One region of the Comamonas sp. 4034 genome, then DNA from elsewhere that is predicted to be linked to it. Evidence: predicted binding sites of a transcription regulator. Region 1 holds the regulator's gene; each other region holds the start of a gene.
The links. Region 1 encodes sigma-54, which starts transcription at its own class of promoters, with help from an activator protein. Its sites were predicted from a motif close to TGGCANGNAANCTGCTTT; they were not measured.
Positions count from the first base shown of each region.

Region 1 (9,736 bases):
CGAGCAATCGGGCGGCTTCGATGTGATCGCCGAATACGCAATCTGGGCCGCAGAGCAGGGCGACTGGGCCACGGCCAACCGCCTCAAGGCCGACGCCGACAAGGCCATGACGCACTGGAGCGGCCAGCAACGCCTGCTGAACAAGGAAATGCTGCTGCGCCTCAAGGCGGCGTTTGCCAAGCAGGGCAAGCAAAGCAGCACTCGGTAGCTATTGAGGCTGTTTTTGGCCTCCAGCGCTTATCCACCAAGCGCCATCAGCTATTGTTTTTGATATTACGAAACGCCCGTGCTTTGCGATTGCGCAGCACGGGCCGCAATGCCCTCGGTAAAATCGGCGGCTATGGCAAAAATCATTGTTCTGGCCCTGGTGCTGCTCTTCTTTGGCTGCGGCCTGTACATGCACCTGCGTGGCAAGGTGCGGCACAAGGTGCTGCGCCAGCTGTTTGACCACTCCACCTTCACGGCGCCGTTCAACGTCTTCATGTTGGTGTTCAGCAAGGTGCCGCGCACGCCTTACCTGCCCACCAGCACCTTCCCGGAGCTGGCACCGCTGCAGGCCAACTGGCGCGAAATTCGCGAAGAAGCCATCAACCTGCAGAAGAACATGCAGATCAAGGCGGCGGCCAACAACGACGACGCGGGCTTCAACTCCTTCTTCAAGACCGGCTGGAAGCGCTTCTACCTCAAGTGGTATGGCGACGCCCACCCCTCTGCCATGGAGCTGTGCCCCAAGACCACGGCGCTGGTCAAGGCCATCCCCAATGTGAAGGCCGCCATGTTTGCCGAGCTGCCGCCCGGCGCCAAGCTCAACCTGCACCGCGATCCGTACGCGGGCTCGCTGCGCTACCACCTGGCCGTGCTGGCCCCCAACGACGACCGCTGCATGATCGAAGTCGATGGCCAGCCGTACAGCTGGCGAGAGGGCGAAGGCGTGATCTTCGACGAGACCTATATGCACTGGGCAGAAAACCGCAGCGAAGGCAACCGCATCGTGCTGTTCTGCGATGTGGAGCGCCCCATGACCAACGGCTTTGCCCAGTGGCTCAACCACTGGCTGGGCAAGAATGTGGTCGCTGCCGCCAGCTCGCCCAACAATGAGGGCGACCCGCGCGGCTTCATCAGCCGCATCTTCAAAATCTCGTTCTACATGGGCCAGTGGCGCCGCCGCTACAAGGCCTGGAACAAAACCGCCTACAAACTCACCAAGTTCGGCCTGATGCTGGCCGTGGCAGCGCTGTTTGTATGGTGGCTGTGGCCCGCTTGATGGGCCCAATCTTGATCACTGAAAAAAGCCACTGGTGCGCAAATGCCCAGCGGCTTTTTTCTTTTATATGATTGGCTTGGCCCCCCAGTGCCTCCCTGGAGACTCCATGCGTTCCTTTTGCCTTACGTTGTTGTTGATTGCAATCTACCCGTTCGCAGGTGCGCAGACGCTGTACAAAACGGTGGGGGCCGACGGCAAGGTGGTCTACAGCGACCGGCCCCCTGCCGAAGGCAACGCCCAGGCCCTGCAGCAGGAGCAATTGCCGATCAGCATCGTGCCGGGCATGCCACCGGCACCCGCAGGCAAGGCGACCGCGAAGAAGGCGGTGGTGCAGCATGGCCAGGCCGTGTTGTACATGGCGCAATGGTGCGGCTACTGTCGGCTCGCGCGCGCCTATCTGGCCAAAAACCAGATCGCCTACCGTGAAATCGATATCGACACGCCAGACGGCAAGGCCGCTTTTGCAGAGATCGGCGGCCGGGGCGTACCGGTGCTGCTGACAGACGGCCAGCGGCTGGCGGGGTTCCGCGAATCCAGCTATGACGCGCTGTTTGCCAAGCGCAAGGCTGCAGCGGGCAAGAAATAAGGCAAAACTGGCCCCTGGCACCCGCCCATCAAGCGCGATAAGCTACACAAATAATAGCAATCTACAAGGTCTTGCGCAGGCTGGCCGCCGGAATACGCAAGGCTTCGCGGTACTTGGCGACCGTACGGCGCGCGCACTCGATGCCCTGCTCCTGCAGCAGATCGGCGATCTTGGCATCGGACAGCGGCTTTTTCGGGTTTTCCTCGTCCAGCAGCTGCTTGATCAGCGCCTTCACCGCCGTGCTGGAGGCGCTGCCCCCGGTTTCGGTGCCCAGGCCCGAGCCAAAGAAGTACTTGAGCTCAACCGTGCCCTGGGGCGTTGCCATGTACTTGGCCGTGGTCACGCGGCTGATGGTGGATTCGTGCAGGCCCAGCTCATCGGCGATCTCGCGCAGCACCATAGGGCGCATGGCAAGCTCACCATGCACGAAGAAGTTGCGCTGCCGCTCCACAATGGCCTGCGACACCCGCAGGATGGTGTCGAAACGCTGCTGGATGTTCTTGATGAACCAGCGCGCCTCCTGCAGCCGTTGCTGCAGCGCCCCATGGCCTTCGCTGCCCTTGTGGCTGCGCAGGGCGTTGGCATACACCTCCTGCACGCGCAGGCGCGGCATCACTTCGGCATTGAGCTGTACGCTGAAACCCGGCACGGGCAGGCCGCGCTCGTTGCTGGGGCGCACGATGATGTCGGGGATGATGGCGTTGCGGTCAACGTCTGCATAGGGGCGGCCCGGGCGTGGCTCCAGCTTTGCAATCACCGCCAGCGCGCTGCGCACGGCAGCTTCGCTGCAACCCGTCAGCTGCATGAGCTTGCGCACATCGCGGCGCGCCAGCAGGTCGAGCGATTCCTGGCATACGAGCAGCGCAGTCTCCAGGGCGAGCGCATCAGCCTCGGGGTGGGCAGAGCCTTCCTCATCCAGCAGGCGCTGACGGGCCTTGATCTGCAGCGCCAGGCATTCGGCCAGGGTGCGAGCGCCCACGCCCACCGGCTCCAGGCTTTGCAGCAGGCGCAGCGCCACGGTCAGGTGGTGCAGCAGCGCGTCATAGGCCTCCGGATCGGAGGCATCGCCAAAGCTCTGCGCCAGCTCGGCCAGGGTCTCTTCCAGGTAGCCGTCGTCGTTCAGGGATTCGATCAGAAAGTACAGCGCGGCACGGTCTTCCGGGCACAGCCGCAGCGACAGCGCCTGGCGGTGCAGCACGTCCTGCAGGCTGATGTGTACCGAGCTGCGGTCTGATGCGGGGGTTTCGTCTTCGTCATCTCCAGCGCTGGCACGGGCTGGCACATCGCCGCCCCACTCTTCCCAGTCGGAGGCAGAGTCGCCCGCAGCGGCTTCGGCGTCGGCACCGGTTTCCTTGCCAGCGGCAAAGTCCAGGGTTTCGCCTGCAGAATAATCTGGCTCAAAATCAGCTTCCGTGCCTACTGAGTCTGCGGAAGAAGCTATCTTTTCAGAAGTATTTTCCGCGCGCTCATCACCTGCATCCGCACTGGCACCCGTCGCATCGGCAGGCGCTGCTGCGGCGTCCGGCTCTGCAGCGGCCTCCTCCGCATCCCGCTCCAGAAACGGGTTTTCGTCGAGCATCTGCTCCACTTCCTGCGACAACTCCTGCGTGGACAGTTGCAGAAGCCGGATGGACTGCTGCAGCTGCGGCGTGAGCGTGAGGTTCTGCGAGACGCGCAGTGACAGCGAGGGCATCATAGCGAGCCCCCTTGCATGGCAATGTATGCGCTTGCTATGAAACGGTTGTGTGACCGGCCAGCCACCGCGCGAACAACGCGTTGCCAGCCAGGTCTGCGTGCATCACATGCGGAAATGCTCACCCAGGTACACCCTCCTCACATCGGCGTTTTCCACAATCTCTTGCGGCGTCCCGGCTGCCAGCACCTTGCCATCACTGATGATGCAGGCGTGGTCGCAAATGCCCAGGGTTTCGCGCACGTTGTGGTCGGTAATCAGCACGCCGATGCCACGGTCTCTCAAAAAAGCGACGATACGCTGGATCTCGATCACCGCAATCGGGTCAATGCCCGCAAACGGCTCGTCCAGCAGAATGAAACGAGGCTGCGTGGCAAGCGCCCGTGCAATCTCGACACGGCGACGCTCGCCGCCAGAGAGTGCAACGGCCGGCGACTCACGCAAGTGCTCTACACGCAGCTCCTGCAAAAGCGCCGTCAACTGGCGCTCCACCTCATCGCGTGGCAATGGCTTGCCATTGGGGCCTTTTTGCAGCTCCAGCACGGCGCGCACATTGTCCTGCACGCTGAGCTTGCGGAAGATCGATGCTTCCTGCGGCAGATACGACAGGCCCAGCTGCGAGCGCTGGTGAATCGGCATGTTGGCCACCGAGTGGCCGTCGATGCGGATGTCGCCGCCATCGCTGCGCACCAGGCCAACGATCATGTAGAACGATGTGGTCTTGCCCGCGCCATTGGGGCCGAGCAGGCCGACGACCTCGCCCTTGCGCACCGACAGCGACACATCCTTGACGACCTTGCGGCTGCCATAGGATTTTTCGAGGTGCAGCACTTCGAGCTGGCTGCGATGGTCGCTGGCTGCCGCCTTGGCGTTGACCGAGATTCCCGACGAAGTTTCAGCCACGGTCACTTGGCTCCGTCATTGAGTTGGGTGCTCGGGCGCAGCTTTTCCTTGTCGTCCGCAGCGGGCTTGGCCTTGCCTGCGTCCGCTTTCGCATCGGCCTTTTCATCGGCCTTGGGCGTCAGGATCACGCGTACGCGGCCATTCTTGGGCGCGCCGGGTTTGGTTTCTGCCGTCTGCTCGCCCTTCTGGCCATTCACGGTAAAGGTGTCGGTCAGGTTGTTGTAGACGATGACCGAGCCGCTGACCTGGTCGGTCAGGGTGGTTTCACGGTAGCGGCGCAACTCGCCCCGGCGCTCGAAGTGCACGGTATCGTCGCGACCGTTGTAGGTGATGACTTCGCCTTCGCCTTCGACAAACTCGGACGGCGCGCCGGGCGCGGTGTCGCGCTTCTGGCGGAAGAACGCCAGCTTGCCGGGCGCCGCCGTCACCACACCGTGCTGGTAACCATCGCGGTCCTGGCTGACGGTCAACTGGGCGCCGCGAATGATGATGGTGCCCTTGGTCACCACGACATTGCCGGTAAAGACGCTGGTCTGCTTGAGCTCATCGTGCGTACCATTGTCCGCCTCGATGTTCATGGGCTTGGTGCGGTCGGCGCGCTCGGCGTGCGACAGCAATGGCAGCGCCAGCACAGCCGCCATCAACAGGGTGGAAAAAATACTAGGTCTCATAAGGCATGAATCTTGCTCTTACCCATTGTAGCCATGCTGAGGGGCCTGCCGCCAGCGCTGCGGAAATCACCCACGTTCCCTGCGATGCAGAGGCGCCGGAATGTCCGGAAAGCCTGCTTGACCGCCCCCGATCCGCCTGCTTACAGCAGGCAATGGCTTTTGCTTGGCCGTGTCAGCTTGCCGCCTTTTGCGACACGGGCGCCTTTCAAGGCACAGCCCCCAGCGATGAAAAAAGCCCGCATGTTGCGGGCTTGGCGGTGTGGTTCTGCACGATATCCGTATTCGGTATCGGATCAGCCCTGGGTTGCCAGGAATTCCACCACCTGCAGCACATTGGTCATCGAGCCTGCGCGCGTTCCATCGGTGTAGTACTTGCCTGCCACGCCCATGGCTGGCACGCCTTCCACGCCGTAGGATTCCTGCAACTGCGTCGCCTTGCGCACCTGGTTGGTGACCGAGAACGAGTTGTAGATGTCCTTGAACTTCTTGATGTCGACGCCGTTCTTCTCCATCCAGGCGAAGATTTCGTCGTCCTTGTTCAGGCGCTGGCGCTCCACGTGAATGGCGCGGAAAACCTTGACATGCACGTCAGGGATCAGGCCCATGGTTTCCAGCGTGTAGTAGATCTTTTGCTGAGGAATGAAGGTGTTGTTGAACGCGACGGGCACGCGGCGCACCTGCAGGTTCTTGGGCGCCGTCTTGGCCCAGGCTTCAAACTGGGGCTCAAACGCGTTGCAGTGCGGGCAGCTGTACCAGAAGAACTCGATCACGTCGACCTTGCCGGCCGGCGCATCGGGGTTCACGGGCTTGGCCAGCTTGAGGTAGTCCTTGCCTTCCTTGAACTTGGCCTGGGCTTGTGCGCCAGTGGCAAAAGGCAGGCTGATGGCAGAGGCAGCCACTGCCGAGGCAGCGGTGGCGGAAAACGCACGACGTTTCATGTTTTGTTATCTCCAGTAGCGGGTTGCGAGGTAGGAGTCGCTGTGGTTTGAAAAAGTTCAACGCTGCACGCGCACAATTTGCGCGTCGACGCCAGCGCCATCCAGTTTACCTTTGAGGCCATCCGCATCGTCACGCTTGTTGAAGGGGCCCACGCGCACACGGTAGACCGTGCGACCGTTGACCTCGCGCTCAGTCACGCGGGCTTCCCAGCCCATCATGGCCAGCTTGGCGCGCTGGGCATCACCGTCGGACTGGGTGCGGAAAGCCCCTGCCTGCACGAAATACTGGAAACCATCCGAGCCATCGGCACCGCGCGACTTGGCCAGATCGCCCAGCGGATCGGTGGCCTGCCCGGCCTTGGGGTCGAGCTTGGCTACCTGGGTCTTGTCTGCGGGTTTGTCAGCAGGCTTGCCATCGGCGGTGGTTGTCTTGCTGTCGGGCAGCACCACTTCGGGCTTGGGGGGCTTGGTGTCGGCAGGCGGCTTGGTGTTTTCAGTCACCGTCTTGGGCGGCTCCGGCACGACCACGCCCTGCGCGGCAGGGGCTGCGGGCGCGGGGTTTCTTGCGGGGTTCTTGCCGTACAGCGGCGAGTTCGGGTCCCAGTTCTGGTTGCGCTCGGCTTCGGCCTTGTCCTTGGCTTCGCCGCGCACATTGCCTTTGTTGACAAACGGCACCGGTACGTTGGTCACATAGACAGCCACGGCCAAGGCCGCGCCTACGCCAATCAGCAGCCCCAGAATCAGGCCCAGAATCGTTCCACCACGTTGATGTCGTCGCATTGCAGTTTTTACCTTTGTTCGCAAAATCACATGCGTTCTGGCGCACCCACGCCCAGCACTGCGAGGCCATTGCGCAACACCTGCGCCGTGGCAGCCACCAGCGCCAGACGGGCCAGCTTGACGGGCTCATCGTCCACCAGAATGCGTTCAGCATCATAGTAGCTGTGGTAGCTGGCAGCCAGATCACGCAGGTAGAACGTAACATCGTGTGGCGCGTTGCCGTCAGCGGCAGCCGTCAGCATCTCGGGGTACTTGGCAAGCAGTTGCATCAGCGCCTGGGCCTGAGGGCCCTGCAGTGCCGACAGATCCACATTCTGGAGTGCCGCAGCCGCCGCGCCGGACTCCTGCCACGCGCGCAGCACCGAGCAGATGCGCGCATGGGCGTACTGCACGTAGTAGACGGGGTTGTCGTTGTTCTGGGCCACGGCCAGGTCGACGTCGAAGGTGTATTCGGTGTCGGGCTTGCGCGAGAGCAGGAAGAAGCGCACCGCGTCCTTGCTCGTCCACTCGATCAGGTCGCGGAGGGTGACGTAGCTGCCTGCGCGCTTGCTGATCTTCACTTCTTCCCCATTGCGCACCACACGCACCATGGTGTGCAGCACGTAATCGGGGTAGCCCTGGGGAATGCCGACGTTGGCTGCCTGCAGGCCGGCGCGCACACGGGCAATGGTGCCGTGATGGTCGGTGCCCTGAATGTTCACCACCTTGCCGTAGCCACGCTTGAACTTCTGGATGTGGTAGGCCACATCGGGCAGGAAGTAGGTGTAGTTGCCGTCGGACTTGCGCATCACGCGGTCCTTGTCGTCACCAAATTCGGTAGATTTGAGCCACAGCGCCCCGTCCTGCTCGTAGGTGTAGCCGCTGTCGATCAGACGTTTGACGGTGTCTTCCACATAGCCATTGGTGTATAGGCTCGACTCCAGGTAGTACTCGTCGAACTTGAGGTTGAAGGCCTGCAGATCCTTGTCCTGCTCATTGCGCAGGTAGGCCACCGCGAAGTTGCGGATGTTGTCGTAGTCTTCGACGTCGCCATTCGCGGTGAATTCGCGGTCGTCGGCCTTGACGGTTTCCTTGTTCAGGAAGGCCTGGGCGATCTCGGCAATGTAGTCACCGTTGTAGAAGTTCTTGGCCAGCGGGTTCTCGGCATCGGTCGGCCAGCATTCGTCGCCCGGCTTGAAGCCTTTGGCACGCAGCTGTGTGCTCTTGGTGAGCGTGTCGATCTGCACGCCAGCGTCGTTGTAATAGAACTCGCGGTGCACCTTCCAGCCCTGGGTGGAATACAGGTTGCTGATGGCGTCACCAATGGCGGCCTGGCGGCCATGGCCCACGTGCAGTGGGCCTGTGGGGTTGGCCGAGACGAACTCGACGAGAACGTTCTCGCCCCGGTCAGCCTGGTGGCCGAAGCGGTCGCCCTGCGCGAGCACTTCGCGCACGATCTGCTGCTTGGCAGCGGGCTTGAGGCGCAGGTTCAAAAAGCCGGGGCCGGCGATTTCCACCGCGTCCACCCATTGCTGGAAGGGCGCTGTCGCCTCCAGCGCTGCCTTCAATTGCTCGCCCAGTGCGCGCGGATTCGCCTTGAGCGGCTTGGCCAACTGCATGGCAGCGGTCACGGCATAGTCGCCATGGGCGGCCACCTTGGGCGTCTCGAACGCGGCGCGCTCGCCCGCGCCGGGCGACAATTTATCCAGCTCACCAGCCAGGGCTGCGAGCAAATCCTTTTTGACTTGCAACATATTTAGAAATTCTTGGGAGGCTGGCAACCAGCTGGGCTACCAACCCCGGGCATAAAACACGGCCACTGCGGCGATCACGGGAATCAGGTGGGCCTGCCACATGATCCATTTGCGGGTGGACTGCACCTCGGCCGCCGCAGGCAAGCTGCCATTGTCGCGCAATTGGCGTAACCAGCGCCGGAACACGACTGTCGGCTTGAACGAGAGCAGCGCCCCGGTGATGAACAGGGCCATCTTCAAGTGGAACAGCGGCTGCGACACATACCAACTCGCGCCCTTGGCCCCCAGGAAGACGCGCATCAGCCCAGTGGCCAGCACGGCGACAGCGGCAATGCCGAAGATCATGTCCAACCGTGCCAGGCGCTGCACGACGGCAGCGTTCATCCACTCGGTACGGCACAGCGCCGCCTCGCTGGAGAGAAAAACCACCATCGTGAGCAAGGCCAGCAGGTGGATACAGGCCAGAAAAGCTTCCAAAGTCATCGTGATACTCCGTTTTTCCAGAAATCGGCTTGCTCGTAGTGGTGTTTGACAAAATCGATCCACAGGCGCACGCGCAGCGCCAGGTGCTTGCGCTGCTGAAACACCACATAAATACCGTTGGGCGGCGCGGCAAACTCCTCCAGCACCGGCACCAGGCGGCCTGCGGCAATCTCGGCCTCCACCTCCCAGGTGCTGCGCCATGCAATGCCCCAGCCCTGCAGGCACCAGTCGTGCAGCACCTGGCCGTCGGAGCAATCCAGCGGCCCGCCCGGCTTGAAATGCACCACTTCGCTCGTACCACCATCGACCGGCATGCGAAATGCCCAACCCCGGGTCTGCGAGGCCTCGCTCGACAGAGTCAGGCAGTCGTGCTGGGCCAGATCGCTCGGGTGGCGGGGCGTGCCACGGCGGCGCAGGTACTCGGGCGTGGCCACGCACAGGCGCCGGTTGTCGGCCACGCGTACGCTCACCAGAGATGAATCGGGCAGGTCGCCAACGCGGATCGCACAGTCATAGCCTTCGCCAGCCAGATCCACCAGGCGATCGCTCAGGTTGAGCGAGGCCGTTACCTCGGGGTGGCGGGCATGGTAGAGCGGCAAGAGCGGCGCCACATGGCGACGGCCAAAGCCCGCCGGGGCCGTGACCCGCAAATGCCCGGTAGCCTTGACGCCGCCCGCGCTCACGC
Region 1 covers NZ_JBNDIT010000002.1:33,526-43,261, reverse strand. Annotated here, with positions in the region: gene ABIE32_RS02745 (hypothetical protein) at 1-208, shown strand, start outside; gene ABIE32_RS02740 (aspartyl/asparaginyl beta-hydroxylase domain-containing protein) at 341-1,264, shown strand; gene ABIE32_RS02735 (glutaredoxin domain-containing protein) at 1,371-1,850, shown strand; gene rpoN (RNA polymerase factor sigma-54) at 1,912-3,546, opposite strand; gene lptB (LPS export ABC transporter ATP-binding protein) at 3,649-4,425, opposite strand; gene lptA (lipopolysaccharide transport periplasmic protein LptA) at 4,449-5,117, opposite strand; gene ABIE32_RS02715 (thiol:disulfide interchange protein DsbA/DsbL) at 5,411-6,055, opposite strand; gene ABIE32_RS02710 (SPOR domain-containing protein) at 6,113-6,835, opposite strand; gene argS (arginine--tRNA ligase) at 6,862-8,568, opposite strand; gene ABIE32_RS02700 (DUF2214 family protein) at 8,605-9,051, opposite strand; gene ABIE32_RS02695 (LysR family transcriptional regulator) at 9,048-9,736, opposite strand, start outside.

Region 2 (9,736 bases), on a different contig from region 1:
AGCATGATGAGGGCGCAGACCGCCATGGTGGCCGTGGCGCTCCATTTGGCCCGGCGGCTCACAAAGCCGCCTGCAGCCCAGTTGCGCAGCATGCCGCCAAACAGCCTGTGCCGCCACAGCCAGCCATGCAGGCGTTCCGAGCTGCGCGCGGCGCAGGCCCCGGCAATCAGGATGAATACGGTTGTGGGCAGCCCTGGAATAAAGATACCCACAATGCCCATGCACAGGCTGGCCACCGCGCCAAGCAGCAGCAGCCATCGCAGCAGCGGGCTGCGGATAGGGCAGTACACAGGAGGCGCATTGCCATGCAGGGGCGGGGCGGGCGCACGGGGCTCGGGCATGGCGCCATTGTGCATCTGCCAGCAAGACAATGTGCAGATGCCGGGCAAGTGATATTGGGAGAGAGGGTGCGCCACCGAGCCGGTACGCACTGCGCTACCATGCCGACATGGCAATTCATCCAATCTTGAAAATGGGCGATGCGCGGCTTTTGCGCACGGCGCAGCCCGTCGCTGCATTCGACACCGACGCGCTGCACCAACTGGTGCAGGACCTGCTCGATACCATGCGCGCTGCGCAGGGGGCTGGACTGGCGGCGCCGCAGATTGGGGTTGACCAGCAGGTGGTGTTTTTTGGCTCCAGCGAGCGCAACCCGCGCTACCCCGATCGCCCCCTGGTGCCGCCAACGGTGCTGATCAACCCGGTCATCACACCCTTGTCGGATGAAGAGGCCAGTGACTGGGAGGGATGTCTGTCCGTGCCCGGCATGCGAGGGCTGGTGCCGCGCTGGCAGAAGATCCGCTACACCGGTTTCGACCAGTATGGGGATTCGATCGACCGCGTGGCCGAGGGCTTCCATGCCCGTGTGGTGCAGCATGAGTGCGATCACCTGTGGGGCAAGCTCTATCCCATGCGGATGCGCGACTTCACGCAGTTCGGTTTTACCGAGGTGCTGTTTCCCGATATCAGCGCGGCCGAAGACGATTAATCAAAAATAATAGCAATCGGCGCTTGATGGAAAAGCCCAGGAACTGGTTTTTATAGCCAGTAACTGCTTACGCCGGAGCGGCCAGTGCCCACAGCAGTTCGGTTTCGATGGCAATCTGGCTCACATTGTTCTGCAACTCCGGGCCTTGCAGCAGAAAGCTGTCTTCCACCCGCTCCCCCAGGGTGCTGATCTTGGCCAGCTCCACGCTCAGCTGGTGGCGGGCCAGGACGCGTGCCACGGTGTACAAAAGGCCTGCACGGTCGGCGGCAGAAATGGACAGCAGCCAGCGCTGGCCTTTGTCATCGGGCCGCAGCAGCACGCGCGGCGCAACCGGAAAGCTCTTGACGCGGCGTGAAACGCGGCGCTGCACCGGCTCGGGCAGTGGCTTGGCTTCCGCCAGCGTGCGGCTCAGTTCACTCTCCACCAGATTGATCAGCTCACGGTAGCTTTGCGGTGCATTGGTGGCGATCACCTGGAAGGTGTCGAGCGCATAGCGGTTGAGCGCTGTGTGCACCCGGGCATCCAGGATCGAGAAGCCGGCGCGGTCGAAGTAGCCGCAGATGCGGGCGAACAGGTCGGGCTGGTCGGGCGCATACACCATGACCTGCAGGCCTTCGCCAGCGAGCGATTGGCGGGCGCGCACGATGGGCGTGCTGCTCCCCACATGGCGTGAGAGGTGGCGGGTGTGCCATGCAATGTCGGCTGCCTCCTGTCGCATGAAGTAATCCACCCCCAGGGTGTCCCACAGGGCCTTGTGCGACTCGTGTGGCTGGGCCGAGAGCGCGAGCATCACCAGGGCTTCGCGCTTGCGGATTTCGGCCTGCGCCGCCAGGTCGGGCGCCCGCCCGCCCAGCATGCGCAGGGTGGCGCGGTACAGGTCTTCCAGCAGCTTGCCCTTCCAGCCGTTCCACACCTTGGGGCTGGTGCCGCGTATGTCGGCTACGGTCAGCAGGTAGAGGGCCGTGAGGTAGCGTTCGTTGTGCACGCGCTTGGCAAAGGCTGCTATCACCTCGGGATCGGACGTGTCCTGCTTTTGCGCCACCTGGCTCATGGTGAGGTGCTCGCGCACTAAAAACTCCACCAACAGGGCGTCTTCCCTGGCAACCCGGTGGTCGCGGCAGAAGCGCTTGACCTCGGCGGCGCCAATTTCCGAATGGTCGCCGCCGCGCCCTTTGCCGATGTCGTGAAACAGCGCTGCCAGATACAGAATCCACGGCTTGTCCCAGCCCGCAGCCAGTTGTGAGCAATAGGGGTACTCATGGGCATGCTCTGCCATGAAGAAACGCCGCACATTGCGCAGCACCATCAGGATATGCTGATCGACGGTGTAGACATGGAACAGGTCGTGCTGCATTTGCCCCACGATGCGGCGGAAGGGCCACAGGTAGCGGCCGAGCACCGAGGTCTGGTTCATCAGACGCATGGCATGGGTGATGCCCTGCGGTTGCTGCAGGATCTGCATGAAGGTGGCGCGGTTGACGGGATCCTGGCGGAAACCGGCTGTCATCACCCGGCGTGCATGGTAGAGCGCGCGGAAGGTGCGGGCCGACAGATCGGTGAGGCCTGGCTCTGTTTCATATAGCAGGAAAGTGCGCAGGATGGCGTGCGGGTTGCGCAGATACACTTCGTCGTCGGCGACTTCAATGAGGCCTGCCTTCTCGTAAAACTCATCATCGATGCGGCGCAGCGCGTGGCTGCCCGGGTGCAGGCGCTCGTCGATGTTGAGCAGCAGAATCTGCGTCAATTGAGCCACCGCCTTGGCCGCCCAGTAATAGCGCTTCATCAGCTCCTCGCTGGCGCGCTTGGGGAAACGGTGTCCGGCCGGTGTTTCCGTCTTGAAGCCGAAGGATTCGGCCACCGGTGTCTGCAGGTCGAACACCAGGCGGTCTTCGCGTCGCCGGGCCACAATGTGCAGCCGCGCGCGGATGAGGCAGATCAGGTCTTCATTGCGCTGCAGGTTGCGCACTTCGTAGATGGTGGCCAAGCCCTTGCCGGCGAGCGCCTTCCAGCTGTCGCCCAGGCCCGTGGCACGGCCCAGCCAGATGATGGTCTGCAGATCGCGCAGGCCGCCGGGTGATTCCTTGCAGTTGGGCTCCAGGGAATAGGCGGTGTTTTCGTACTTGTTGTGGCGCTGCTGCATCTCCAGCACCTTGGCCACCACAAAGGCATCCGGGCTGATGGCCTGGTCCAGCGCGCTCTGGAACTGCCTGTACAGCGGCGCAGAGCCGGCGATGCGGCGCGACTCCAGCATCGCTGTCTGCACGGTGACGTCGGCCCTGGCTTCCGTGATGCACTGCACCACGGTGCGCACACTGGAGCCGATTTCCAGTCCCGCATCCCAGCATGACCCGATGAAATGCTCGATTCTGGTGCGCAAGGGGGCCTCATGCTCCAGATCGGTGCCATCGGGCAGCAGCACCAGCACATCGATATCGGAATGCGGAAACAGCTTGCCCCGGCCAAAGCCGCCTACGGCGACGAGGCTGAGGTGGTCAGGCAGGCCGGCCAGATGCCACAGGTCGCGCAGCAGGTCATCGGCCAGGTTCGACAGCTTGCGCAGCTGCGTCTGGATGCCGCGCGTGCTGCTGCCTCCGGCCATGATGGCCTCGAACAGGGTGGCGCGCCGGGCCTGGTACTGCTCACGCAGCTGCGGAATGCGGGGATCGTTCATGGTGCAAGTCAAAGCGGTCCATGGCAGTGTGCCATAGCGGAAAACCAGTGATTCCCATAAGCATGTGCTGTGCCAGCCTTCATCTGCTGCCGCCAGAGCCCGATGGCAAAGAAAAAGGCGGCATGCTGTGCGCAGTGCCGCCTGGGTGAGAGCGCAGGGTTAACCGCTCAGCATTTGGTCGTCTTGACGAAGTCGGGCAGCGCGGGGGAGCCATCAGACAGGGTCAGCACCTCGTAGCCGGTGTCGGTCACCAGCACTTCCACTTCCCACTGGGCGGAGAGGCTGTGGTCCTTGGTGATCACGGTCCAGCCGTCGTTGCCCAGGTCCTTGATGTCCTTCTTGCCGAGGTTGAGCATGGGCTCGATGGTGAAGATCATGCCGGTCTTCAGTTCCACGCCTGTACCTGGACGGCCATAGTGCAGCACCTGGGGCTCGTCGTGGAAGACCTTGCCGATGCCGTGGCCGCAGTATTCGCGCACCACCGACAGGCCGTGGCCTTCGGCAAACTTCTGGATCGCGTGGCCGACATCGCCCAGGTGTGCGCCGTTCCTGACCTGCACGATACCGTGCCACATGGCCTCGAAGGTGAGCTGGCATAGGCGTTTGCCGGCGATGGTGCCCTCGCCGATGATGAACATGCGGCTGTTGTCGCCAAAGTAGCCCTCTGGCGTGATGATGGTCACGTCCACGTTGACGATATCGCCCTTCTTGAGGGGCTTGTCATTGGGAATGCCGTGGCATACCACATGGTTGACCGAGGTGCAGACGTAGGCGGGGTAGGGTGTCATGCCGGGGGGCTGGTAGCCCAGGCAGGCGGATTTGGTGCCTTGCTTTTCCATGGCTTCGGCGCACAGCAGGTCGATCTGCTTGGTGGTGATGCCTGGCTGGATGTGGGGGGTGATGTAGTCCAAAACCTCCGAGGCCAGGCGGCCTGCGATGCGCATCTGTGCAATGTCTTCTTCGGTATTGATTTTGATGGTCATAGCCCATGATTATCCCACTGCACCCATTGGCCTGTTGACCATGCGGCTACGTACCCTGTCAACGCACAGTAAAATCCCGGGTTAACCCCGCCCTTGCATCCGTTGCTGCAGCCAGCCTGTGGTGCGAGCAAGGCGCATGTGTGCTTTCCTCCATCCTCCTAGTCCCACATAGGCTGCCACGTGACACTGCACCTGACCCAGCTAGCCGGCGGTAACGCCCTGAGCTCCTTCCGCGCCCAACAACTGCTGACCGCATTGACGGCAATCCATCCAAAAATAACGGGCATTGCTGCCCGTTTTGTACATCTGGTGGCCACCAATCAGCCCTTGGCTGGTGCAGATGCACAGCGCGTGGCGGCCCTGCTGACCTATGGCGACCCCTACGCAGGCAATGACGAAGGCCTGGCTTTTGTCGTTACGCCGCGCCTGGGTACGATCTCGCCCTGGGCGTCGAAGGCGACCGATATCGCGCGCAACTGCGGCCTGGACGTGTTCCGCGTGGAGCGCATCACCGAATACCGGGTAAGCCTCAAATCCGGCCTGCTGGGCGGCGCGCCAGAGCTGAATGCAGAGCAATCCGGCCAGATCGCCGCGCTGCTGCATGACCGCATGACCGAATCGGTCTTTGCCACCCGCGCCGAAGCCGAGCAACTGTTTTCTGCGCTGCAGGCGCAGCCCATGGAGTTTGTGGATGTGCTGGGTGGCGGCGCTGCCGCGCTGGAGGCTGCCAACAAGCAATGGGGCCTGGCCCTGGCCGATGACGAGATCGAGTACCTGGTCAAGGCCTTCAATGGCCTGGGACGCAACCCTACCGATGTGGAACTGATGATGTTCGCTCAGGCGAACTCCGAGCACTGCCGCCACAAGATCTTCAACGCCAGTTTCACCATCGATGGCGTGGCGCAGGAGAAATCGCTCTTTGGCATGATCCGCAACACCGAGCAGGTCTCGCCCCAGCACACCATCGTGGCCTATGCCGACAATGCCTCCATCATGGAAGGCCACGCTGTCGAGCGTTTTGTGGCGAAATTCGATGCAAGTGCCGGAACAGAAGTTGCACCAAGCTATCAAAAAAATAGCGCCATCAACCATGTGCTGATGAAGGTGGAAACGCACAACCACCCGACGGCCATCTCTCCCTTCCCAGGCGCCTCGACCGGTGCAGGCGGCGAGATCCGCGACGAAGGCGCCACCGGCCGGGGCTCCAAGCCCAAGGCGGGTCTGACCGGTTTTACCGTCTCCAAGCTCTGGGGCAGCGAAGTGGGCAAGCCCGAGCACATTGCCAGCCCGCTGCAGATCATGATTGAAGGCCCGCTGGGTGGCGCTGCATTCAACAACGAGTTCGGTCGTCCCAACCTGACGGGTTATTTCCGCGAGTACGAGCAGCAGGTGGGTGACATCACCCGCGGCTATCACAAGCCCATCATGATCGCGGGCGGCCTGGGCATCATCGATTCCGAGCTGACCAAGAAGATTGAATTTCCCGCAGGTACGCTGCTGATCCAGCTGGGTGGCCCCGGCATGCGCATCGGCATGGGCGGCGGCGCAGCCAGTTCCATGGCCAGCGGCACGAACGCTGCCGAGCTAGATTTTGATTCGGTGCAGCGTGGCAACCCGGAGATCGAGCGCCGTGCGCAGGAAGTCATCAACCATTGCTGGCAGCAAGGCGCGGGCAACCCGATCCTGGCGATTCACGACGTGGGTGCCGGCGGCCTCTCCAACGCCTTCCCCGAGCTGACCAACGATGCGGGCCGTGGCGCGCGCTTTGACCTGCGGGCCGTCAAGCTGGAGGAGTCTGGCCTCGCCCCCAAGGAAATCTGGTCCAACGAAAGCCAGGAACGCTACGTGTTGGCCATCGCGCCTGAGTCGCTGGCACAGTTCACGGCGTTCTGTGAGCGCGAGCGCTGCCCGTTTGCCGTGATCGGCACCGCCACCGGTGAGCGCCAACTGGTGTTGGAGGACACGGCTGTCGCGTCGGGAGACCAGAAGTTCCCCGTGGACATGCCCATGGATGTGTTGCTGGGCAAGCCGCCCAAGATGAACAAGGATGTGGCCACCGTCACGCGTGAGCTGCCTGCCATCGACCTGACCGGCGTGCCGCTGGAGAAGGCGGTGATCGATGTGCTGGCCCACCCCACCGTGGCCTCCAAGCGCTTTCTGATCACCATTGGTGACCGCACAGTGGGCGGCCTCACCCACCGCGACCAGATGGTCGGCCCCTGGCAGGTGCCCGTGGCCGATGTGGCCGTGACCCTGGCAGACTTCAAGGGCTTTGCAGGTGAGGCCATGGCCATGGGCGAGCGCACGCCGCTGGCGGCCATCAATGCCCCGGCCTCGGGCCGCATGGCTGTGGCAGAAGCCATCACCAATATGCTGGCGGCGCCCATTGCACTCTCCAAGGTCAAGATGTCGGCCAACTGGATGGCGGCCTGCGGCGAAGCAGGCGAAGACGCCGCGCTGTATGCAACGGTCAAGGCCGTGGGCATGGAGCTGTGCCCGCAGCTGAACATCTCCATTCCTGTGGGCAAGGATTCGCTGTCCATGCGCACGCAGTGGAGCGAGGGTGGCGAGGTGAAGAAAGTCACCTCGCCTGTGAGCCTGATCATCACCGGCTTTGCTTCGATCGACGATGTGCGCGGCACGCTCACGCCACAGCTTGACGCTGATGAGGACGACAGCACACTGGTGCTGGTGGACCTGGGCCGGGGCAAGATGCGCATGGGTGGCTCCATTCTGGGCCAGGTGCTGGGGCAAAGCGGCAATGAGACCCCCGATCTCGACGATGCCAAGGACCTGATTGCCATGGTGGACGCCGTGAATGCGTTGCGTGCCAAGGGCCAGATACTGGCCTACCACGACAAGGGCGACGGTGGCCTGCTGGCGACCGTGGCCGAGATGGCTTTTGCTGGCCATGTGGGTGTGGCGCTGAATGTGGACATGCTGGTCACCGAAGGAGACGGTATCTCCGACAGCCGCATGGACAGTGGCGAAGGCAAGAACTGGGGCACCCAGGTGTCGGGACGCCGCGAAGACCTGACCTTGCGTGCGCTCTTCAACGAGGAGCTGGGCGCCGTGCTCCAGATCCGCACCGGTGACCGCGACGAGGTTCTGCAGATTCTGCGCGAACACGGCCTGGCCACCTGCAGCCATATCATCGGCAAGACCCGGCCCGAGTCGTCCACCATGGACATGGGCAAGGGCGAACTGCAGGTCTGGCGGGATGCCAAGAAGGTATTTGGCGCAACGCTCTCCGATCTGCACCAGGTCTGGGACGCAGTGAGCTGGAAGATCGTCCAGCAGCGTGACAACCCCGCCAGCGCCGACAGCGAACATGCCGCAGCCGGTGAACCTGCCGACCCAGGCATGCACGTTCAGCTTTCGTTCGATCCGCAGGACAACGTGGCAGCACCTTTCCTCAACGTGGCGGCCAAGCCTCGCGTGGCAGTGCTGCGCGAGCAGGGCGTGAACTCGCATGTGGAAATGGCCTATGCATTTGCCGAGGCAGGCTTTGATGCGGTGGATGTGCACATGACGGACCTGCAGACGGGCCGCGCACAGCTCAAGGACTTTGCGGGCGTGGTGGCCTGCGGCGGCTTCAGCTACGGCGACACCCTGGGTGCCGGTATTGGCTGGGCACGCTCCATCACCTTCAATGATCGCCTGTCCGAGCAGTTCCAGCAGTTCTTCGGTCGCACGGATACCTTCGGTCTGGGCGTTTGCAACGGCTGCCAGATGTTTGCCGAGTTGGCAGACATCATTCCCGGCGCGCAGGACTGGCCACGCTTCACGCAGAACCAGAGCAACCGCTTTGAAGCACGCCTGTCGATGGTCGAGGTGCTGGAGTCGCCCTCCATCTTCCTGCAAGGCATGGCTGGCAGCCGTCTGCCGATTGCCGTGGCACACGGCGAGGGCTATGCCAACTTCAGGTTCCGCGGCAATGAAGCGCAGGTGGTCAAGGCCATGCTTTTTGTGGACAACCATGGCCAGCCTACCGAGCAGTACCCGTTCAACCCGAACGGCTCGGCTGGCGGCCTGACTGCCGTCACCACCGCCGACGGACGCTTCACGGCCATGATGCCGCACCCCGAGCGTGTGTTCCGCAATGTGCAGATGAGCTGGGTGGACTACGAGAAGGTGGGCGGCAAGTCTGAATTCAGCCCCTGGATGCGCGTCTGGCGCAATGCGCGCAAGTGGCTGGGTTGAGGCCCTAGGCTGGTTCGGCAATCGATACCGCAGTGCATCTGCTGCTGCGGTATCGGTTGCTGTCAATTTTCCGGCCAGAGGCCCGCTTTGGCCGCCAGTTTTATGAACGTACCAGTGATTCCTCTGCACTTCAAGTGCGGTGGATGAAGCGAAAGCTCGGATCGGTTCGTGCCTGACAGCACTCCCTTTCATCCAATAGCCGTTTCCTCCAGGGAATCGCCTACCTCATGGGCAGCCAACTGCTGCGTTTGCCTCAAGAACGTGTTTACGATCTCCTCGCACCGCGATAGCGGCTTTGCAGGGCGCTCCTGACCGGGCACCCCCAAACCCACTGTCCCTATGGGGTGGAGTGAAATCGGGCGATTTCTGCATGCTAGCCCTTGCTTTCACCCCGGTGCAAGCTGCGGACCCTCGCTTCGAACTCATTCCGACTGCACTCCAACGCGGCTGCGTAGAGATCGTAAACACGTTCTAGCATTGTGCGAGTCTGTCGTGTCGCTCCCCCAGGCCCAATCTTTCTTGAGGGGCATGGATATCAGCCCTTCGCTTCTGTTTCCGTCCCCGCTCCTGTTTTCCCGTAGGTTCTTGAGGTGGTCTCAAACCTAATGAATGCCACTGCCGGTGCTTTCGAGCGTTGGGAGGAAGGGCTCTGGGTGTCTCGCAGGTCGACGCCATTTCCGCTCTGGCGACACAAAGTGGCAATGCGTTGCAATGCTGCGCGAATGAAAGCGTAGAAGAGGGGAATTTAGGTATCCACATCACTTGTCAGGCGGGAACCCGGGCGTCATTGTCTGCATCTCCAAAGGCTTGAATGTGGTATCGATACCAAAAATTACCTTTTTTAAAATTCTTCATAAATTGCGCGCCTGATAGTGTATATATATGTATCAA
Region 2 covers NZ_JBNDIT010000010.1:96,322-106,057, reverse strand. Annotated here, with positions in the region: gene ABIE32_RS12660 (YbaN family protein) at 1-341, opposite strand, end outside; gene def (peptide deformylase) at 449-988, shown strand; gene ABIE32_RS12650 ([protein-PII] uridylyltransferase) at 1,056-3,659, opposite strand; gene map (type I methionyl aminopeptidase) at 3,827-4,642, opposite strand; gene purL (phosphoribosylformylglycinamidine synthase) at 4,823-8,845, shown strand.
Region 2: the regulator sigma-54 is predicted to act here: its motif matches at 3,717-3,734, upstream of ABIE32_RS12650 ([protein-PII] uridylyltransferase).

Region 3 (9,736 bases), on a different contig from region 1:
GGCCTCCCAAGGAGTATGAGGAACGATCAGCGGCTGTAGGCCACCTCGCCGTGCGTGCTGATGTCCAGGCCTTCGCGCTCGGCCTCTTCCGACACCCGCAGCCCGATGGTGTACTTGCAGACGGCAAACGACACCGCTGCCACCACGCCAGACCACGCCAGGGTCATCAGCACGCTCTTGACCTGCACCCACACCTGGTGGGCCATGTTGTAGCCTTCCGGCTCCACACCGCCCAGGCTGGATGCACAGAACACCCCCGTCAGGATCGCGCCCAGAATACCGCCCACGCCGTGCACGCCGAACACGTCGCAGGTGTCGTCGGCCTTGAGCATGCGCTTGAGTCCCGACACGCCCCACAGGCACAGCGGCCCGGCGATGGCGCCCATGATGATCGAGCCCATGGGCCCCACCAGACCCGCAGCAGGCGTGATGCAGACCAGCCCGGCCACTGCGCCCGATGCGGCGCCCAGCATCGAGGCCTTGCCCTTGTGCAGTGCTTCGGCGGCAATCCAGCCCATCGCTGCGGCGCCCGTGGCCAAAATGGTGTTGATGAACGCCAGACCGGCAATGCCGTTGGCAGCCCCCGCCGAGCCCGCATTGAAGCCAAACCAGCCCACCCACAGCAGCGATGCGCCCACCATGGTCAGCGTCAGGCTGTGCGGTGCCAGCGCTTCGCGGCCAAAGCCGATGCGCTTGCCCACCATGTACGAACCCACCAGGCCAGCAACGGCAGCGTTGATGTGCACCACGGTGCCGCCCGCAAAGTCGAGCGCGCCGTCCTTGGCCAGCAGGCCACCGCCCCACACCATGTGCGCCATGGGGATGTAGCTGAAGGTGAACCACAGCACCGAGAACAGGAGAACGGCAGAGAACTTGATGCGCTCGGCAAATGCACCCACGATCAGCGCCACGGTGATGGCAGCGAAGGTGGACTGGAACGAGACGAACACGAACTCAGGAATGGTTGCCAGCGCCGCCGACAAGGTGTCGGGCTTGATGCCCGCGAGGAAGGCCTTGTCGAAGCCGCCGAAGAAGTTGCCTTCTCCCGCAAAGGCGAGCGAGTAGCCGTACACCGCCCACAGCACCGTGATCAGCGAAAAGATCACGAACACCTGCGCCAGCACCGACAGCATGTTCTTGCTGCGCACCAGGCCGCCGTAGAACAGCGCCAGGCCCGGGATCACCATCAGGATCACCAGCATGGTGGATGTCAGCATCCACGCCGTATCGCCGCTGTTGAGTGCAGGCGCCGCATCGGCTGCCATGGCGCTGCCAGCGGCAACCGCCGCTGCCGCTGCCCCTGCCAGAGAAAGTAGTCGTCGCATGTTATTCACACCTTTTAGATAAATTGGCCTCTAGCGCTTATCAATCAAGCGCGATTAGCTATCTTTTAGAGAGCATTCGTTCCGGTTTCGCCGGTACGGATGCGCACCACCTGCTCCAGCGGCGACACAAAAATCTTGCCGTCGCCAATCTTGCCGGTGCGCGCCGCGTTTTCAATCGCTTCGATCACCCGGTCCACCAGGTCTTCGCCAACCGCGATTTCCAGCTTGACCTTGGGCAAGAAATCAACCACGTACTCGGCGCCGCGGTACAACTCGGTGTGGCCTTTCTGGCGACCAAAGCCCTTGACTTCGCTGACCGTGATGCCTTGCACCCCAATGTCGGACAGCGCCTCTCGCACTTCATCGAGTTTGAAGGGCTTGATCACCGCCACTACCAGTTTCATGTTCATAGCTACTCCTTCTCATGCGCTGCAGCGGTGCAGCATCAAAACGTCTTGGCCAGGCTGACAATCGCACGGCCCTTGTTCACGAACCCGAAATCACCGGTCTTGTTGGCCCCCACCCAGGCAGCGCTGAGCGACAGGCCATCTCCCAGGTCATAGCTGCCGCCCACGCTGTAATCCAGGTAGTTGGGCACCCCAAGATCCTTGATATCACTGGAAAACCGGGTGTAGCCCACAGACACCTTCAGCGTCGTCTTGGGTGCCACTTCCTGCGCAAACGCCACATTCAGGTAGCCGGTGTTGCGGCCTTTCATCGATCCGTCGATCTTGTTGCCCGCCCAGCCAAAGTAATCCTTCGACACGGTGTGCGAGTATTTCACCGTCACCGGACCATAGGTGCCCGCGCCATACAGTTCAGTCGTGTTGCCGGTGGTATTGCCGGGGTACACATAGGTCAGCAGACCCACGTCCCAATCCACATCGGCCGCCTTGAACTTGTAGCCACCGTAGAAATCCATTTCCACCCGGTTGCCGTCCAGCCATTGCACGGTCGAATTCCAGTTGCCCACGTAGAAGCCGGATTCGCCGAACGTGTAATCCACCCCTCCCTGCAGCGCCGGCTTGACCCAGCGGGCGCTCGATGTCTTTTGATCCTGCCCACGGAACTTGTAGTTGGTCGTCAGACCCACATTGGCCGTCAGCTGCGCACTGGCTGCCATCGGCAGCACCACGCACACAGCCCCGATCCATACCGCCCAACCCCGCTTGCTTTCAGCCATTGCCACACTCCTTATTGGTGATCTCGTATGGCCGATGCAATGCACAGAGCGTGCCAGCTTCAAAGTTCATCACCCTCTTGTGCTGATCCAGAAAGCGCCGTGCGCTATGGTTTTTGAAAGTGTGGCGCCTTCCGGCAGGCAGTTGGCTGCCGCCTGTATCGCCCGGGCGACGCATCCGCACCTCCTGGCGGCTGCCGCTTGCCCGAAATAACGGCTTTCGCCATGCTCAAAGCAGCCCTGTCCGTCTCAGAGGCGGGAAATCGCACCAATTTGGTGCAAAGGATGATCCCCATGAGTCTCGCCGTGGTGCACAGCCGTGCACTGGTGGGTTTGACCGCCCATACCGTTGCTGTCGAAGTGCATCTGGCCAATGGCCTGCCCAGCTTCACGCTGGTGGGTCTGGCCGACCTGGAAGTGAAGGAAGCCCGCGAGCGTGTGCGCTCGGCGCTGCAGAACAGTGGGCTGGAGTTTCCCCACAACAAGCGCATCATATGTAGTCAAGTGGTTTTTCGAGCAAAGTGGAATTTTCTATTCTGAGGCTCATTGTTGCTGCAGAGATCATGAAGCCCCCTTGAAAACCTGAACCACCCAGAAGTAGAGAATCCCCCCAATGGAGTCTCTACATGAAGAAATCTAGATTCAGTGAAGCCCAGATAGTCGGCATCCTCAAGGAGGTCGAACTCGGTGCCAAGGTCAACGAGACGTGCAGAAAGCACGGCATCAGCGAGCCAACCTACTACAAGTGGAAGAGCCAGTTCTCGGGCATGACGGTCTCGCACTTGGCCCAACTGCGCCAGTTGCAGGACGAGAACGCCAAACTCAAACGCATGTACGCTGACTTGGCGTTGATGCACCACGCGCTCAAGGACGTCGTTGAGCGAAAGCTCTAACCCCGGAGCGTCGCGAGATGGTCGTTCAAGCCTTAGTGGCCGAGCACGGCATGAGCCAGCGCCGCGCCTGCCAGGCCAGTGGTATCGCCCGCTCCACGCTGCGCTATCGGCCTGTTGCACGCGACGACTCCGGGGTCACCACCTTCATCCAGAACTACATCGCACTGAACCCGCGCCACGGCTTCGGGCTGCTGTACGACAGTGCCCGCCACCAGGACAAGCCTTGGGGAAAGACCGTGCTCTGGCGCGTGTACTGCGAGCTGCGGCTGAATTTACCGCGGCGAGGTAAGAAACGGCTGCCAGCGCGCATCAAACAACCGCTACAGGCTGCAGGCCGGCCCGACCAGGGGTGGAGCTGCGACTTCATGGCCGATGCACTATGGTCGGGACGGCGCTTCAGGACATTCAACGTCATCGACGAGTTCAATCGTGAGGGTCTGCGCATCGAGGTCGATACCAGCCTGCCTGCTGCGCGTGTCATCCGAGCTTTGAACGAGTTGGTGGAAGTGCGAGGTGCGCCGGTATCGATTCGCCTGGACAACGGGCCCGAGTTCATCGCCGATGCATTAGCGAAATGGGCGCAGACCAAGGGCATTGCCCTTAACCATACCCAGCCTGGAAAGCCCACGCAGAACGCCTATGTCGAACGATTCAACAAGACCTACCGTACCGAGGTACTCGATTGCTACGTCTTCGACAACCTGCAGGAGGTACGGGACATAACGGCCGACTGGCTGTACCGCTACAACCACCATCGACCTCACAAAGCCCTCGGCCGAATCCCACCTGTCGAGTACCGTGTCAAACTGTTCCCCAACCTCTACTTCTGACTGGCTCAGGAAATCGAGGGGACTTCAATCACACCACCATGACGATAGCTTTCAGCGTATGAATGTGGACTGCCCCTGATCGACTTTGTTGCATTACAGGGACTTCCATAAATGCAAGTGCGAAATGGTAGTTTTACTGGATCATGCTTGCCATGGTGATCAAAGTGCTTGAAATGAGGTGTTAGTGCCGATGCAAATCTGATCAGCAGGGGGTGCGGTAAAAACTTGGACTGGTTTTATGCCGTAAGTCCGAGGCTCACCCGGTATTCGATGGGGCTGAGTGAGCCAAGGGATATCTTGATCCGCTTTTCGTTGTACCAGCGAATGTAGTCGTCGACTACCTGAATGAAATGCGCAATGGTGACGCTCTTCCAGTCCCGAGGATAGAACAGTTCGTTCTTGAGGCGACCGAAGAAGCCTTCGCAAGCCGCATTGTCCGGAGAACAGGCCTTGCGCCACTGACGGCGCCGCTCGGCGCCGTGCTTCTTTGTTTTCCACTCGTCTTCGCCCAAGAATTTGGTCCCTGTGGAGTCGGCAAGCATAAGGTGCCTGTTATCGGAGGCCATCATAGTTGGAGAAGGGCCTCCCTCGGAGGTACTGAGCCAGCTCCTCGCTAAGCGCAGATTTCTTCCCGTCCTGTGCTACAACACCCCAACGAGGTTTGTATTCTTTTCCAGGAAAAAAAGCGGCCTCTACCGCCCGGAGCGAGCGCAGCCCGAACCCCTTTATGCACACCAATTCTTCTGGATAGCTTGCCTTGATTTGGTCAATGGTTTCGATCCCGTACCGCTTCAATACGTTGACGGAACGCGGAGATAGCACACTTGCAATAATGTACGCATCATCATTCATTGAACTGCTCCAGTATCCGCACGAGCAAGGTTTGACCATTGAAGCCACGCACTAATAATCAAACCACAAACGAAAATGCCTCCCCGCGTGCTACATGCATTCGGGGAGGCGTTCTATTCAAATAGAAAAATTGATCTACTTTGCTTAGTTTCGAGTGCGGCTGGCCTTCTGCTTAATGCTCAAGCTTAAGTTCCGCGCAACTGCGAACAGTACCAAAAGCCCCATCATCAGCAATAGGCTGCGCGAATTCACTGGCACCGGACTCACATTTGCGCCAACCACTGCATCGGAGTCCGTAGATGCACAAGATCCCCCTGAAGCCTGGGCTGTACATTGACCGCCAATGACTGAGGCTGTATTGGCCACTTGCTCCCCTACCTTGCCAGTGACTTTTGCAGAAACTACATAGGAGACAGTGCCGCCAGCTGCCACAGTGATGCCGGTACACGTCAGACCGGAGCAAGTCCCTGGGTCAGAGCCCTTATCGTCACCCGCTTTGCTAACGATCAGTACTTCGGAAAGGCCGCTAACAACGGTGTCGGTCCAACTAACACCAGTTGCGCTGCTCAGACCAGAATTGACGATTGTGATCGTATATGTAGTGACTCCACCAAAAGGAACTGAAGTCGCATTGTTAGTTTTGGTCACTACCAAATTGGGTTGTGGAGTGACATTCGTAGTTACGGTCGTGGTAGAGATTGCACAATGCTGCGCGTCATTGCAGTTTTGTGGATCGGGCGGATTGCCTCCATTGAACGGATCTCCTCCGCCTCCCACGCCGGCCATGTTCGTCACGCTACTGGATATGGCTGTCGAAGCAATATTCACGGGAAGATCAATTGCCGACTGCCCACCAGGATTGATCGCCACTGCACTCGTGCAATCCAGACTTTGGCCTGCCGCTGTACAGCTCCAGTTGCCATAAGTGCCACTGGCTGTAGTGATGCCCACAGGCATAACGTCTCTGATAGTGATTATGCCCGCCGTGGCTGCATTTCCACTATTAGTCACAACCAGCGTGTACTTGGCTCCTGCCTGCGCCACCAGCCATGGACCGTTGTTCGTCTTAGCGAGGCTCAAGCTCGGTGCACCCGGCAAAGGGCCGCAGTTGGCACTCGTACTCGTACCAGCATTGATGGACGCTGTGTTGTAGGCGCCACTTCCTGCGTTACCAGTACAGGTGAGCTCCGATGTGCTGAGACTTGAGCTTGTCGTGAACGTGATTGTCACGTTATACGCATGCGAGCCTCCAGCAGCAATCGCAACGTTAGCAGCACTAATCTGGGTTGCAACTCCATTTGCTGGCATCGCCAGAGGCGTGTTCACTACGCCACCATTTGAGGCGGTCACCGTCCAGCTATTGAGCACAATTCCCGCCGGATAGCCCGGCGTGTCGCTCAACGTGTACGTGCTAGGAACACCGCCACCATTAGTGACTGTGACAACGTAGGATGCCGTGTATTGGCCTGGCGTGGCCGTAGCGGTGATGGTAGGTACGCCTTTGCTTACCGCCATCGCTGCGGGAATGTTCACAGTAGTGATATTCGTTGCGCAATGTCCCGGTGTAGCCGCATCCAGCGCCGTGCAGGAACTACCTGGCGCAGGTGGGTTCCCGCCATTGAACGGATCACCACCGCCGCCAACCGAGGCATTGTTCGTCACGCTGGAACCAGTGCCGCTCACGATTGCCGAGGCATCCACTGTCACCGGCAACACAATGCTGTCCGAGCCATTTGCAGGAAGAGCAATTGCACTCTGGCAAGTAACACTCTGGCCGCTCACGGAGCAAGTCCAGTTGCCATAGGTACCACCGACTGCGCTGATGCCCATCGGTAGGCTGTCCACCACCGTGATTTGGCCAGAGGTCGCCGTTTGCGTGCTTGCATTTGTGACCGCTAGCGTATACGCAGCCCCACTCTGACCAACCACCCAGGGACCATTGCTTGTCTTCGTCAACTGCAGGCTCGGAGCATTTACCGATGTAGTAATCGTGCTGGTGCAGTTGGCATTGCTAGCCATCGGGCAATGTGGGTCACCCCCGCCCTGTACCGTGGCCGTGTTCGTCACACTGGGCACTGCCGCAGCAGTTGGCGTCACAGGAATCACGAAGCTCACGCCCGTGGTATCGCCTGCGGCGATTACCGCGCTGGAGCTGCAGGTCACCTGCTGACCAGAGGCCGTGCATCCGCTGGGCAGCGTGCCGATAGTCAACCCGCCAGGCACCACGTCCGTCACGCTCCAGTTGCCCGAGGTGTCGGCTGTGCCCACGTTGGTCACCTGGATGGTGTAGCTGGCCGCAACCCCCACTGAGAAGCTTGCAATGCTAGCGGTCTTGGTCACGTGCAACGCAGGAGATTCCACCGGCACTGACACTTGCGCCTGACAACGCGCAGGCAGTGGGTTGGTGGCAGCCGTACAGCCTGGATCGCCCCCACCAGCGACGGTGGCTGCGTTCTGCACTGTTTGCCCGTCTACAGCTGCCGTGGCTGTCACTGGAATTGTGAAGTTAACACTGGCATTGACAGCCAGGCCCGCAGCGATAGTGCAGCTGAGCTGCTGGCCTGTTGCCGTGCAGCCGCTGGGCAGCGTACCAATTGTCAAGCCCGCAGGAATGGTGTCGCTCACCACGGTGTTGCCAGTGGTTGGCGCAGTTCCACTGTTGAGCACTGTGAGGGTGTAGCTTCCAACCTGTCCAACCACGAATGCGCTAGGCGTAGAGGTCTTTGTCAAGCCAAGTTGTGGTGCACTCACCGTGTTTGTGGTGGTGCCAGTGCAGTGTGCTGCGCCAGGGCAGGTCGGATCGCCCCCACCCTGCACGCTGGCAGTGTTGCTCACTTGCTGTCCATTGACACTGCTGTTCGGCGTCACCGACACCGTGAAGCTGGCTTGTGCGCCCACCGCCAGCCCTGCAGGAATGGTACAGCTCACTGTCTGACCGCTGGCCGTGCAGCCATTAGGCAACGGCGTGCCGATCACCAAGCCCGTAGGGATGGTGTCCGAGACGGTAGCAGCAACAGACGTTGCCGCCTGACCATTATTGGTCACCACAATGGTGTAAGTCGCAATCTGACCAACAGTAAAGGCTCCTCCCGAGGTCTTGACCAGATCCAACTGAGGTGCATTCACCGTAGTGGTGGTCGTGCCTTGGCACTGCGCCGGCACTGGATTGGCGCTAGCCGTGCAGATAGCATCGCCACCACCAGTGACGGTGGCTGTGTTCACGCTCGGATTTGCAGCGCTCTGGGCGATCGCAACAGGCACGCTAATCACCGGTGCACTGGCGCCCGGTGTGAGCACCGCGCTCGTCGTACATGTCACTTGCGTGGCCGTGCTGGCCGAGCAATCCCAGCCCGTGCCCATTGGCAAGCCCGTCATTGTGATGCCTACAGGCAATGGGTCGCTAACCGTTATCACCCCCGTAGTGCTGCTCGAACCCGGCGCGTTGCTGTTGCTCACCTGCAGCGTATAGGTTCCGCTCGCGCCCACAGCGAATGCCGTCGGTGTCGCCTGCTTCGCTACGCTCAGCAGTGGACTGCCCGTATTGGTGTTCGTTGTTGTGCTAGACGCTTGGCAAGGCGGCGTCGTGCAGCTGCTACCTGCTGGCGGCGTCGCTGTCGCTGTATTGACGATATCGCCTGCCGCATTGTTGGTCACAGTGCCGTTGATGGTGTAGGTGACCGTGCCACCGACGGGTATGCTGACTGTGTCGATGATGGTGTTGCCAGCACCGCTTGCGGTGCAGACGCCTCCGGCCGATGCCACGCAGGTCCATCCCGTGACTGTCACCGCGCTAGGCACGATGTCATTCACGGTAGCTCCCGCGGCCGGGCTCGGCCCATTATTGGTTACCACGATCTGGTAATTCAGCGCACCATTTGGCTGGTATGTGCCGCTTGGTGTCGCTGTCTTGGCAATCGACAGGTTTACCGCATTGCCCGCCGTGGTTGTTGTAATGGCAGCATTATTTCCTGGGATAGGATCCTGAGTAGCACTGCCCGCCGTTGTAGTGATTGTGATTGGCGTCGTATCTATCGGCGTGAACGTAGTCGTGCAGCTAATAGTTGCGCTTACCGCGAGACTTGCTACCGGGGATGTGGGCGTGCAAGTTGTGACCGGATTAGTAGCGGGCGGCACACCCGTTACTATGCAAGTCGCGCTTACTGCCACATTGGGGCCGTTGTTCGTGCAGGTAGTCGTCACCGATGCTGGCACACCCACTGTGGTTGCAACAGTAGACGGCGCGGTAGCTTGCATGTCCGCCACCGGAGTAACCGGCGTGGTCAACTCAACGCAGTGATTGGGCGCCGCTGCTGTATCCGTGCAAGTATTTGGCGCAAGCGGCGTGCCACCATTAAACGGGTCTCCGCCTCCTCCCACCGATGCGTGGTTGACGGCACTCGGTGCTGCAGCTTCTGCCACATTGACCGCCAAGGTAATCTGGCTGGTAGCGCCTACAGCCAGGTTCAGCACGGCGCTGCTAGTGCAACTGACGGTTGCGCCGCTGGCTGTACAGGTCCAGCCATTGCTGTTGGTTGGATCAGCCACCAGGGTTATTCCAACAGGCAGAGTATCCAGTACAGTAACTACACCAATGGTCGCGGCCTGACCATTGTTCCCCACAGTCAATGTATAACTCGCCTGCTGACCTACCACGAA
Region 3 covers NZ_JBNDIT010000014.1:127,461-137,196, forward strand. Annotated here, with positions in the region: gene ABIE32_RS15655 (ammonium transporter) at 27-1,325, opposite strand; gene ABIE32_RS15660 (P-II family nitrogen regulator) at 1,391-1,729, opposite strand; gene ABIE32_RS15665 (TorF family putative porin) at 1,771-2,508, opposite strand; partial or broken gene ABIE32_RS15670 (magnesium chelatase domain-containing protein) at 2,800-2,997, shown strand; one part of gene ABIE32_RS15675 (IS3 family transposase) at 3,132-3,384, shown strand; one part of gene ABIE32_RS15675 (IS3 family transposase) at 3,384-4,228, shown strand; partial or broken gene ABIE32_RS15680 (IS3 family transposase) at 4,465-4,695, opposite strand; gene ABIE32_RS15685 (DNA-directed RNA polymerase subunit alpha C-terminal domain-containing protein) at 4,781-5,119, opposite strand; gene ABIE32_RS15690 (DUF6923 family protein) at 5,225-9,736, opposite strand, start outside.
Region 3: the regulator sigma-54 is predicted to act here: its motif matches at 2,547-2,564, upstream of ABIE32_RS15665 (TorF family putative porin).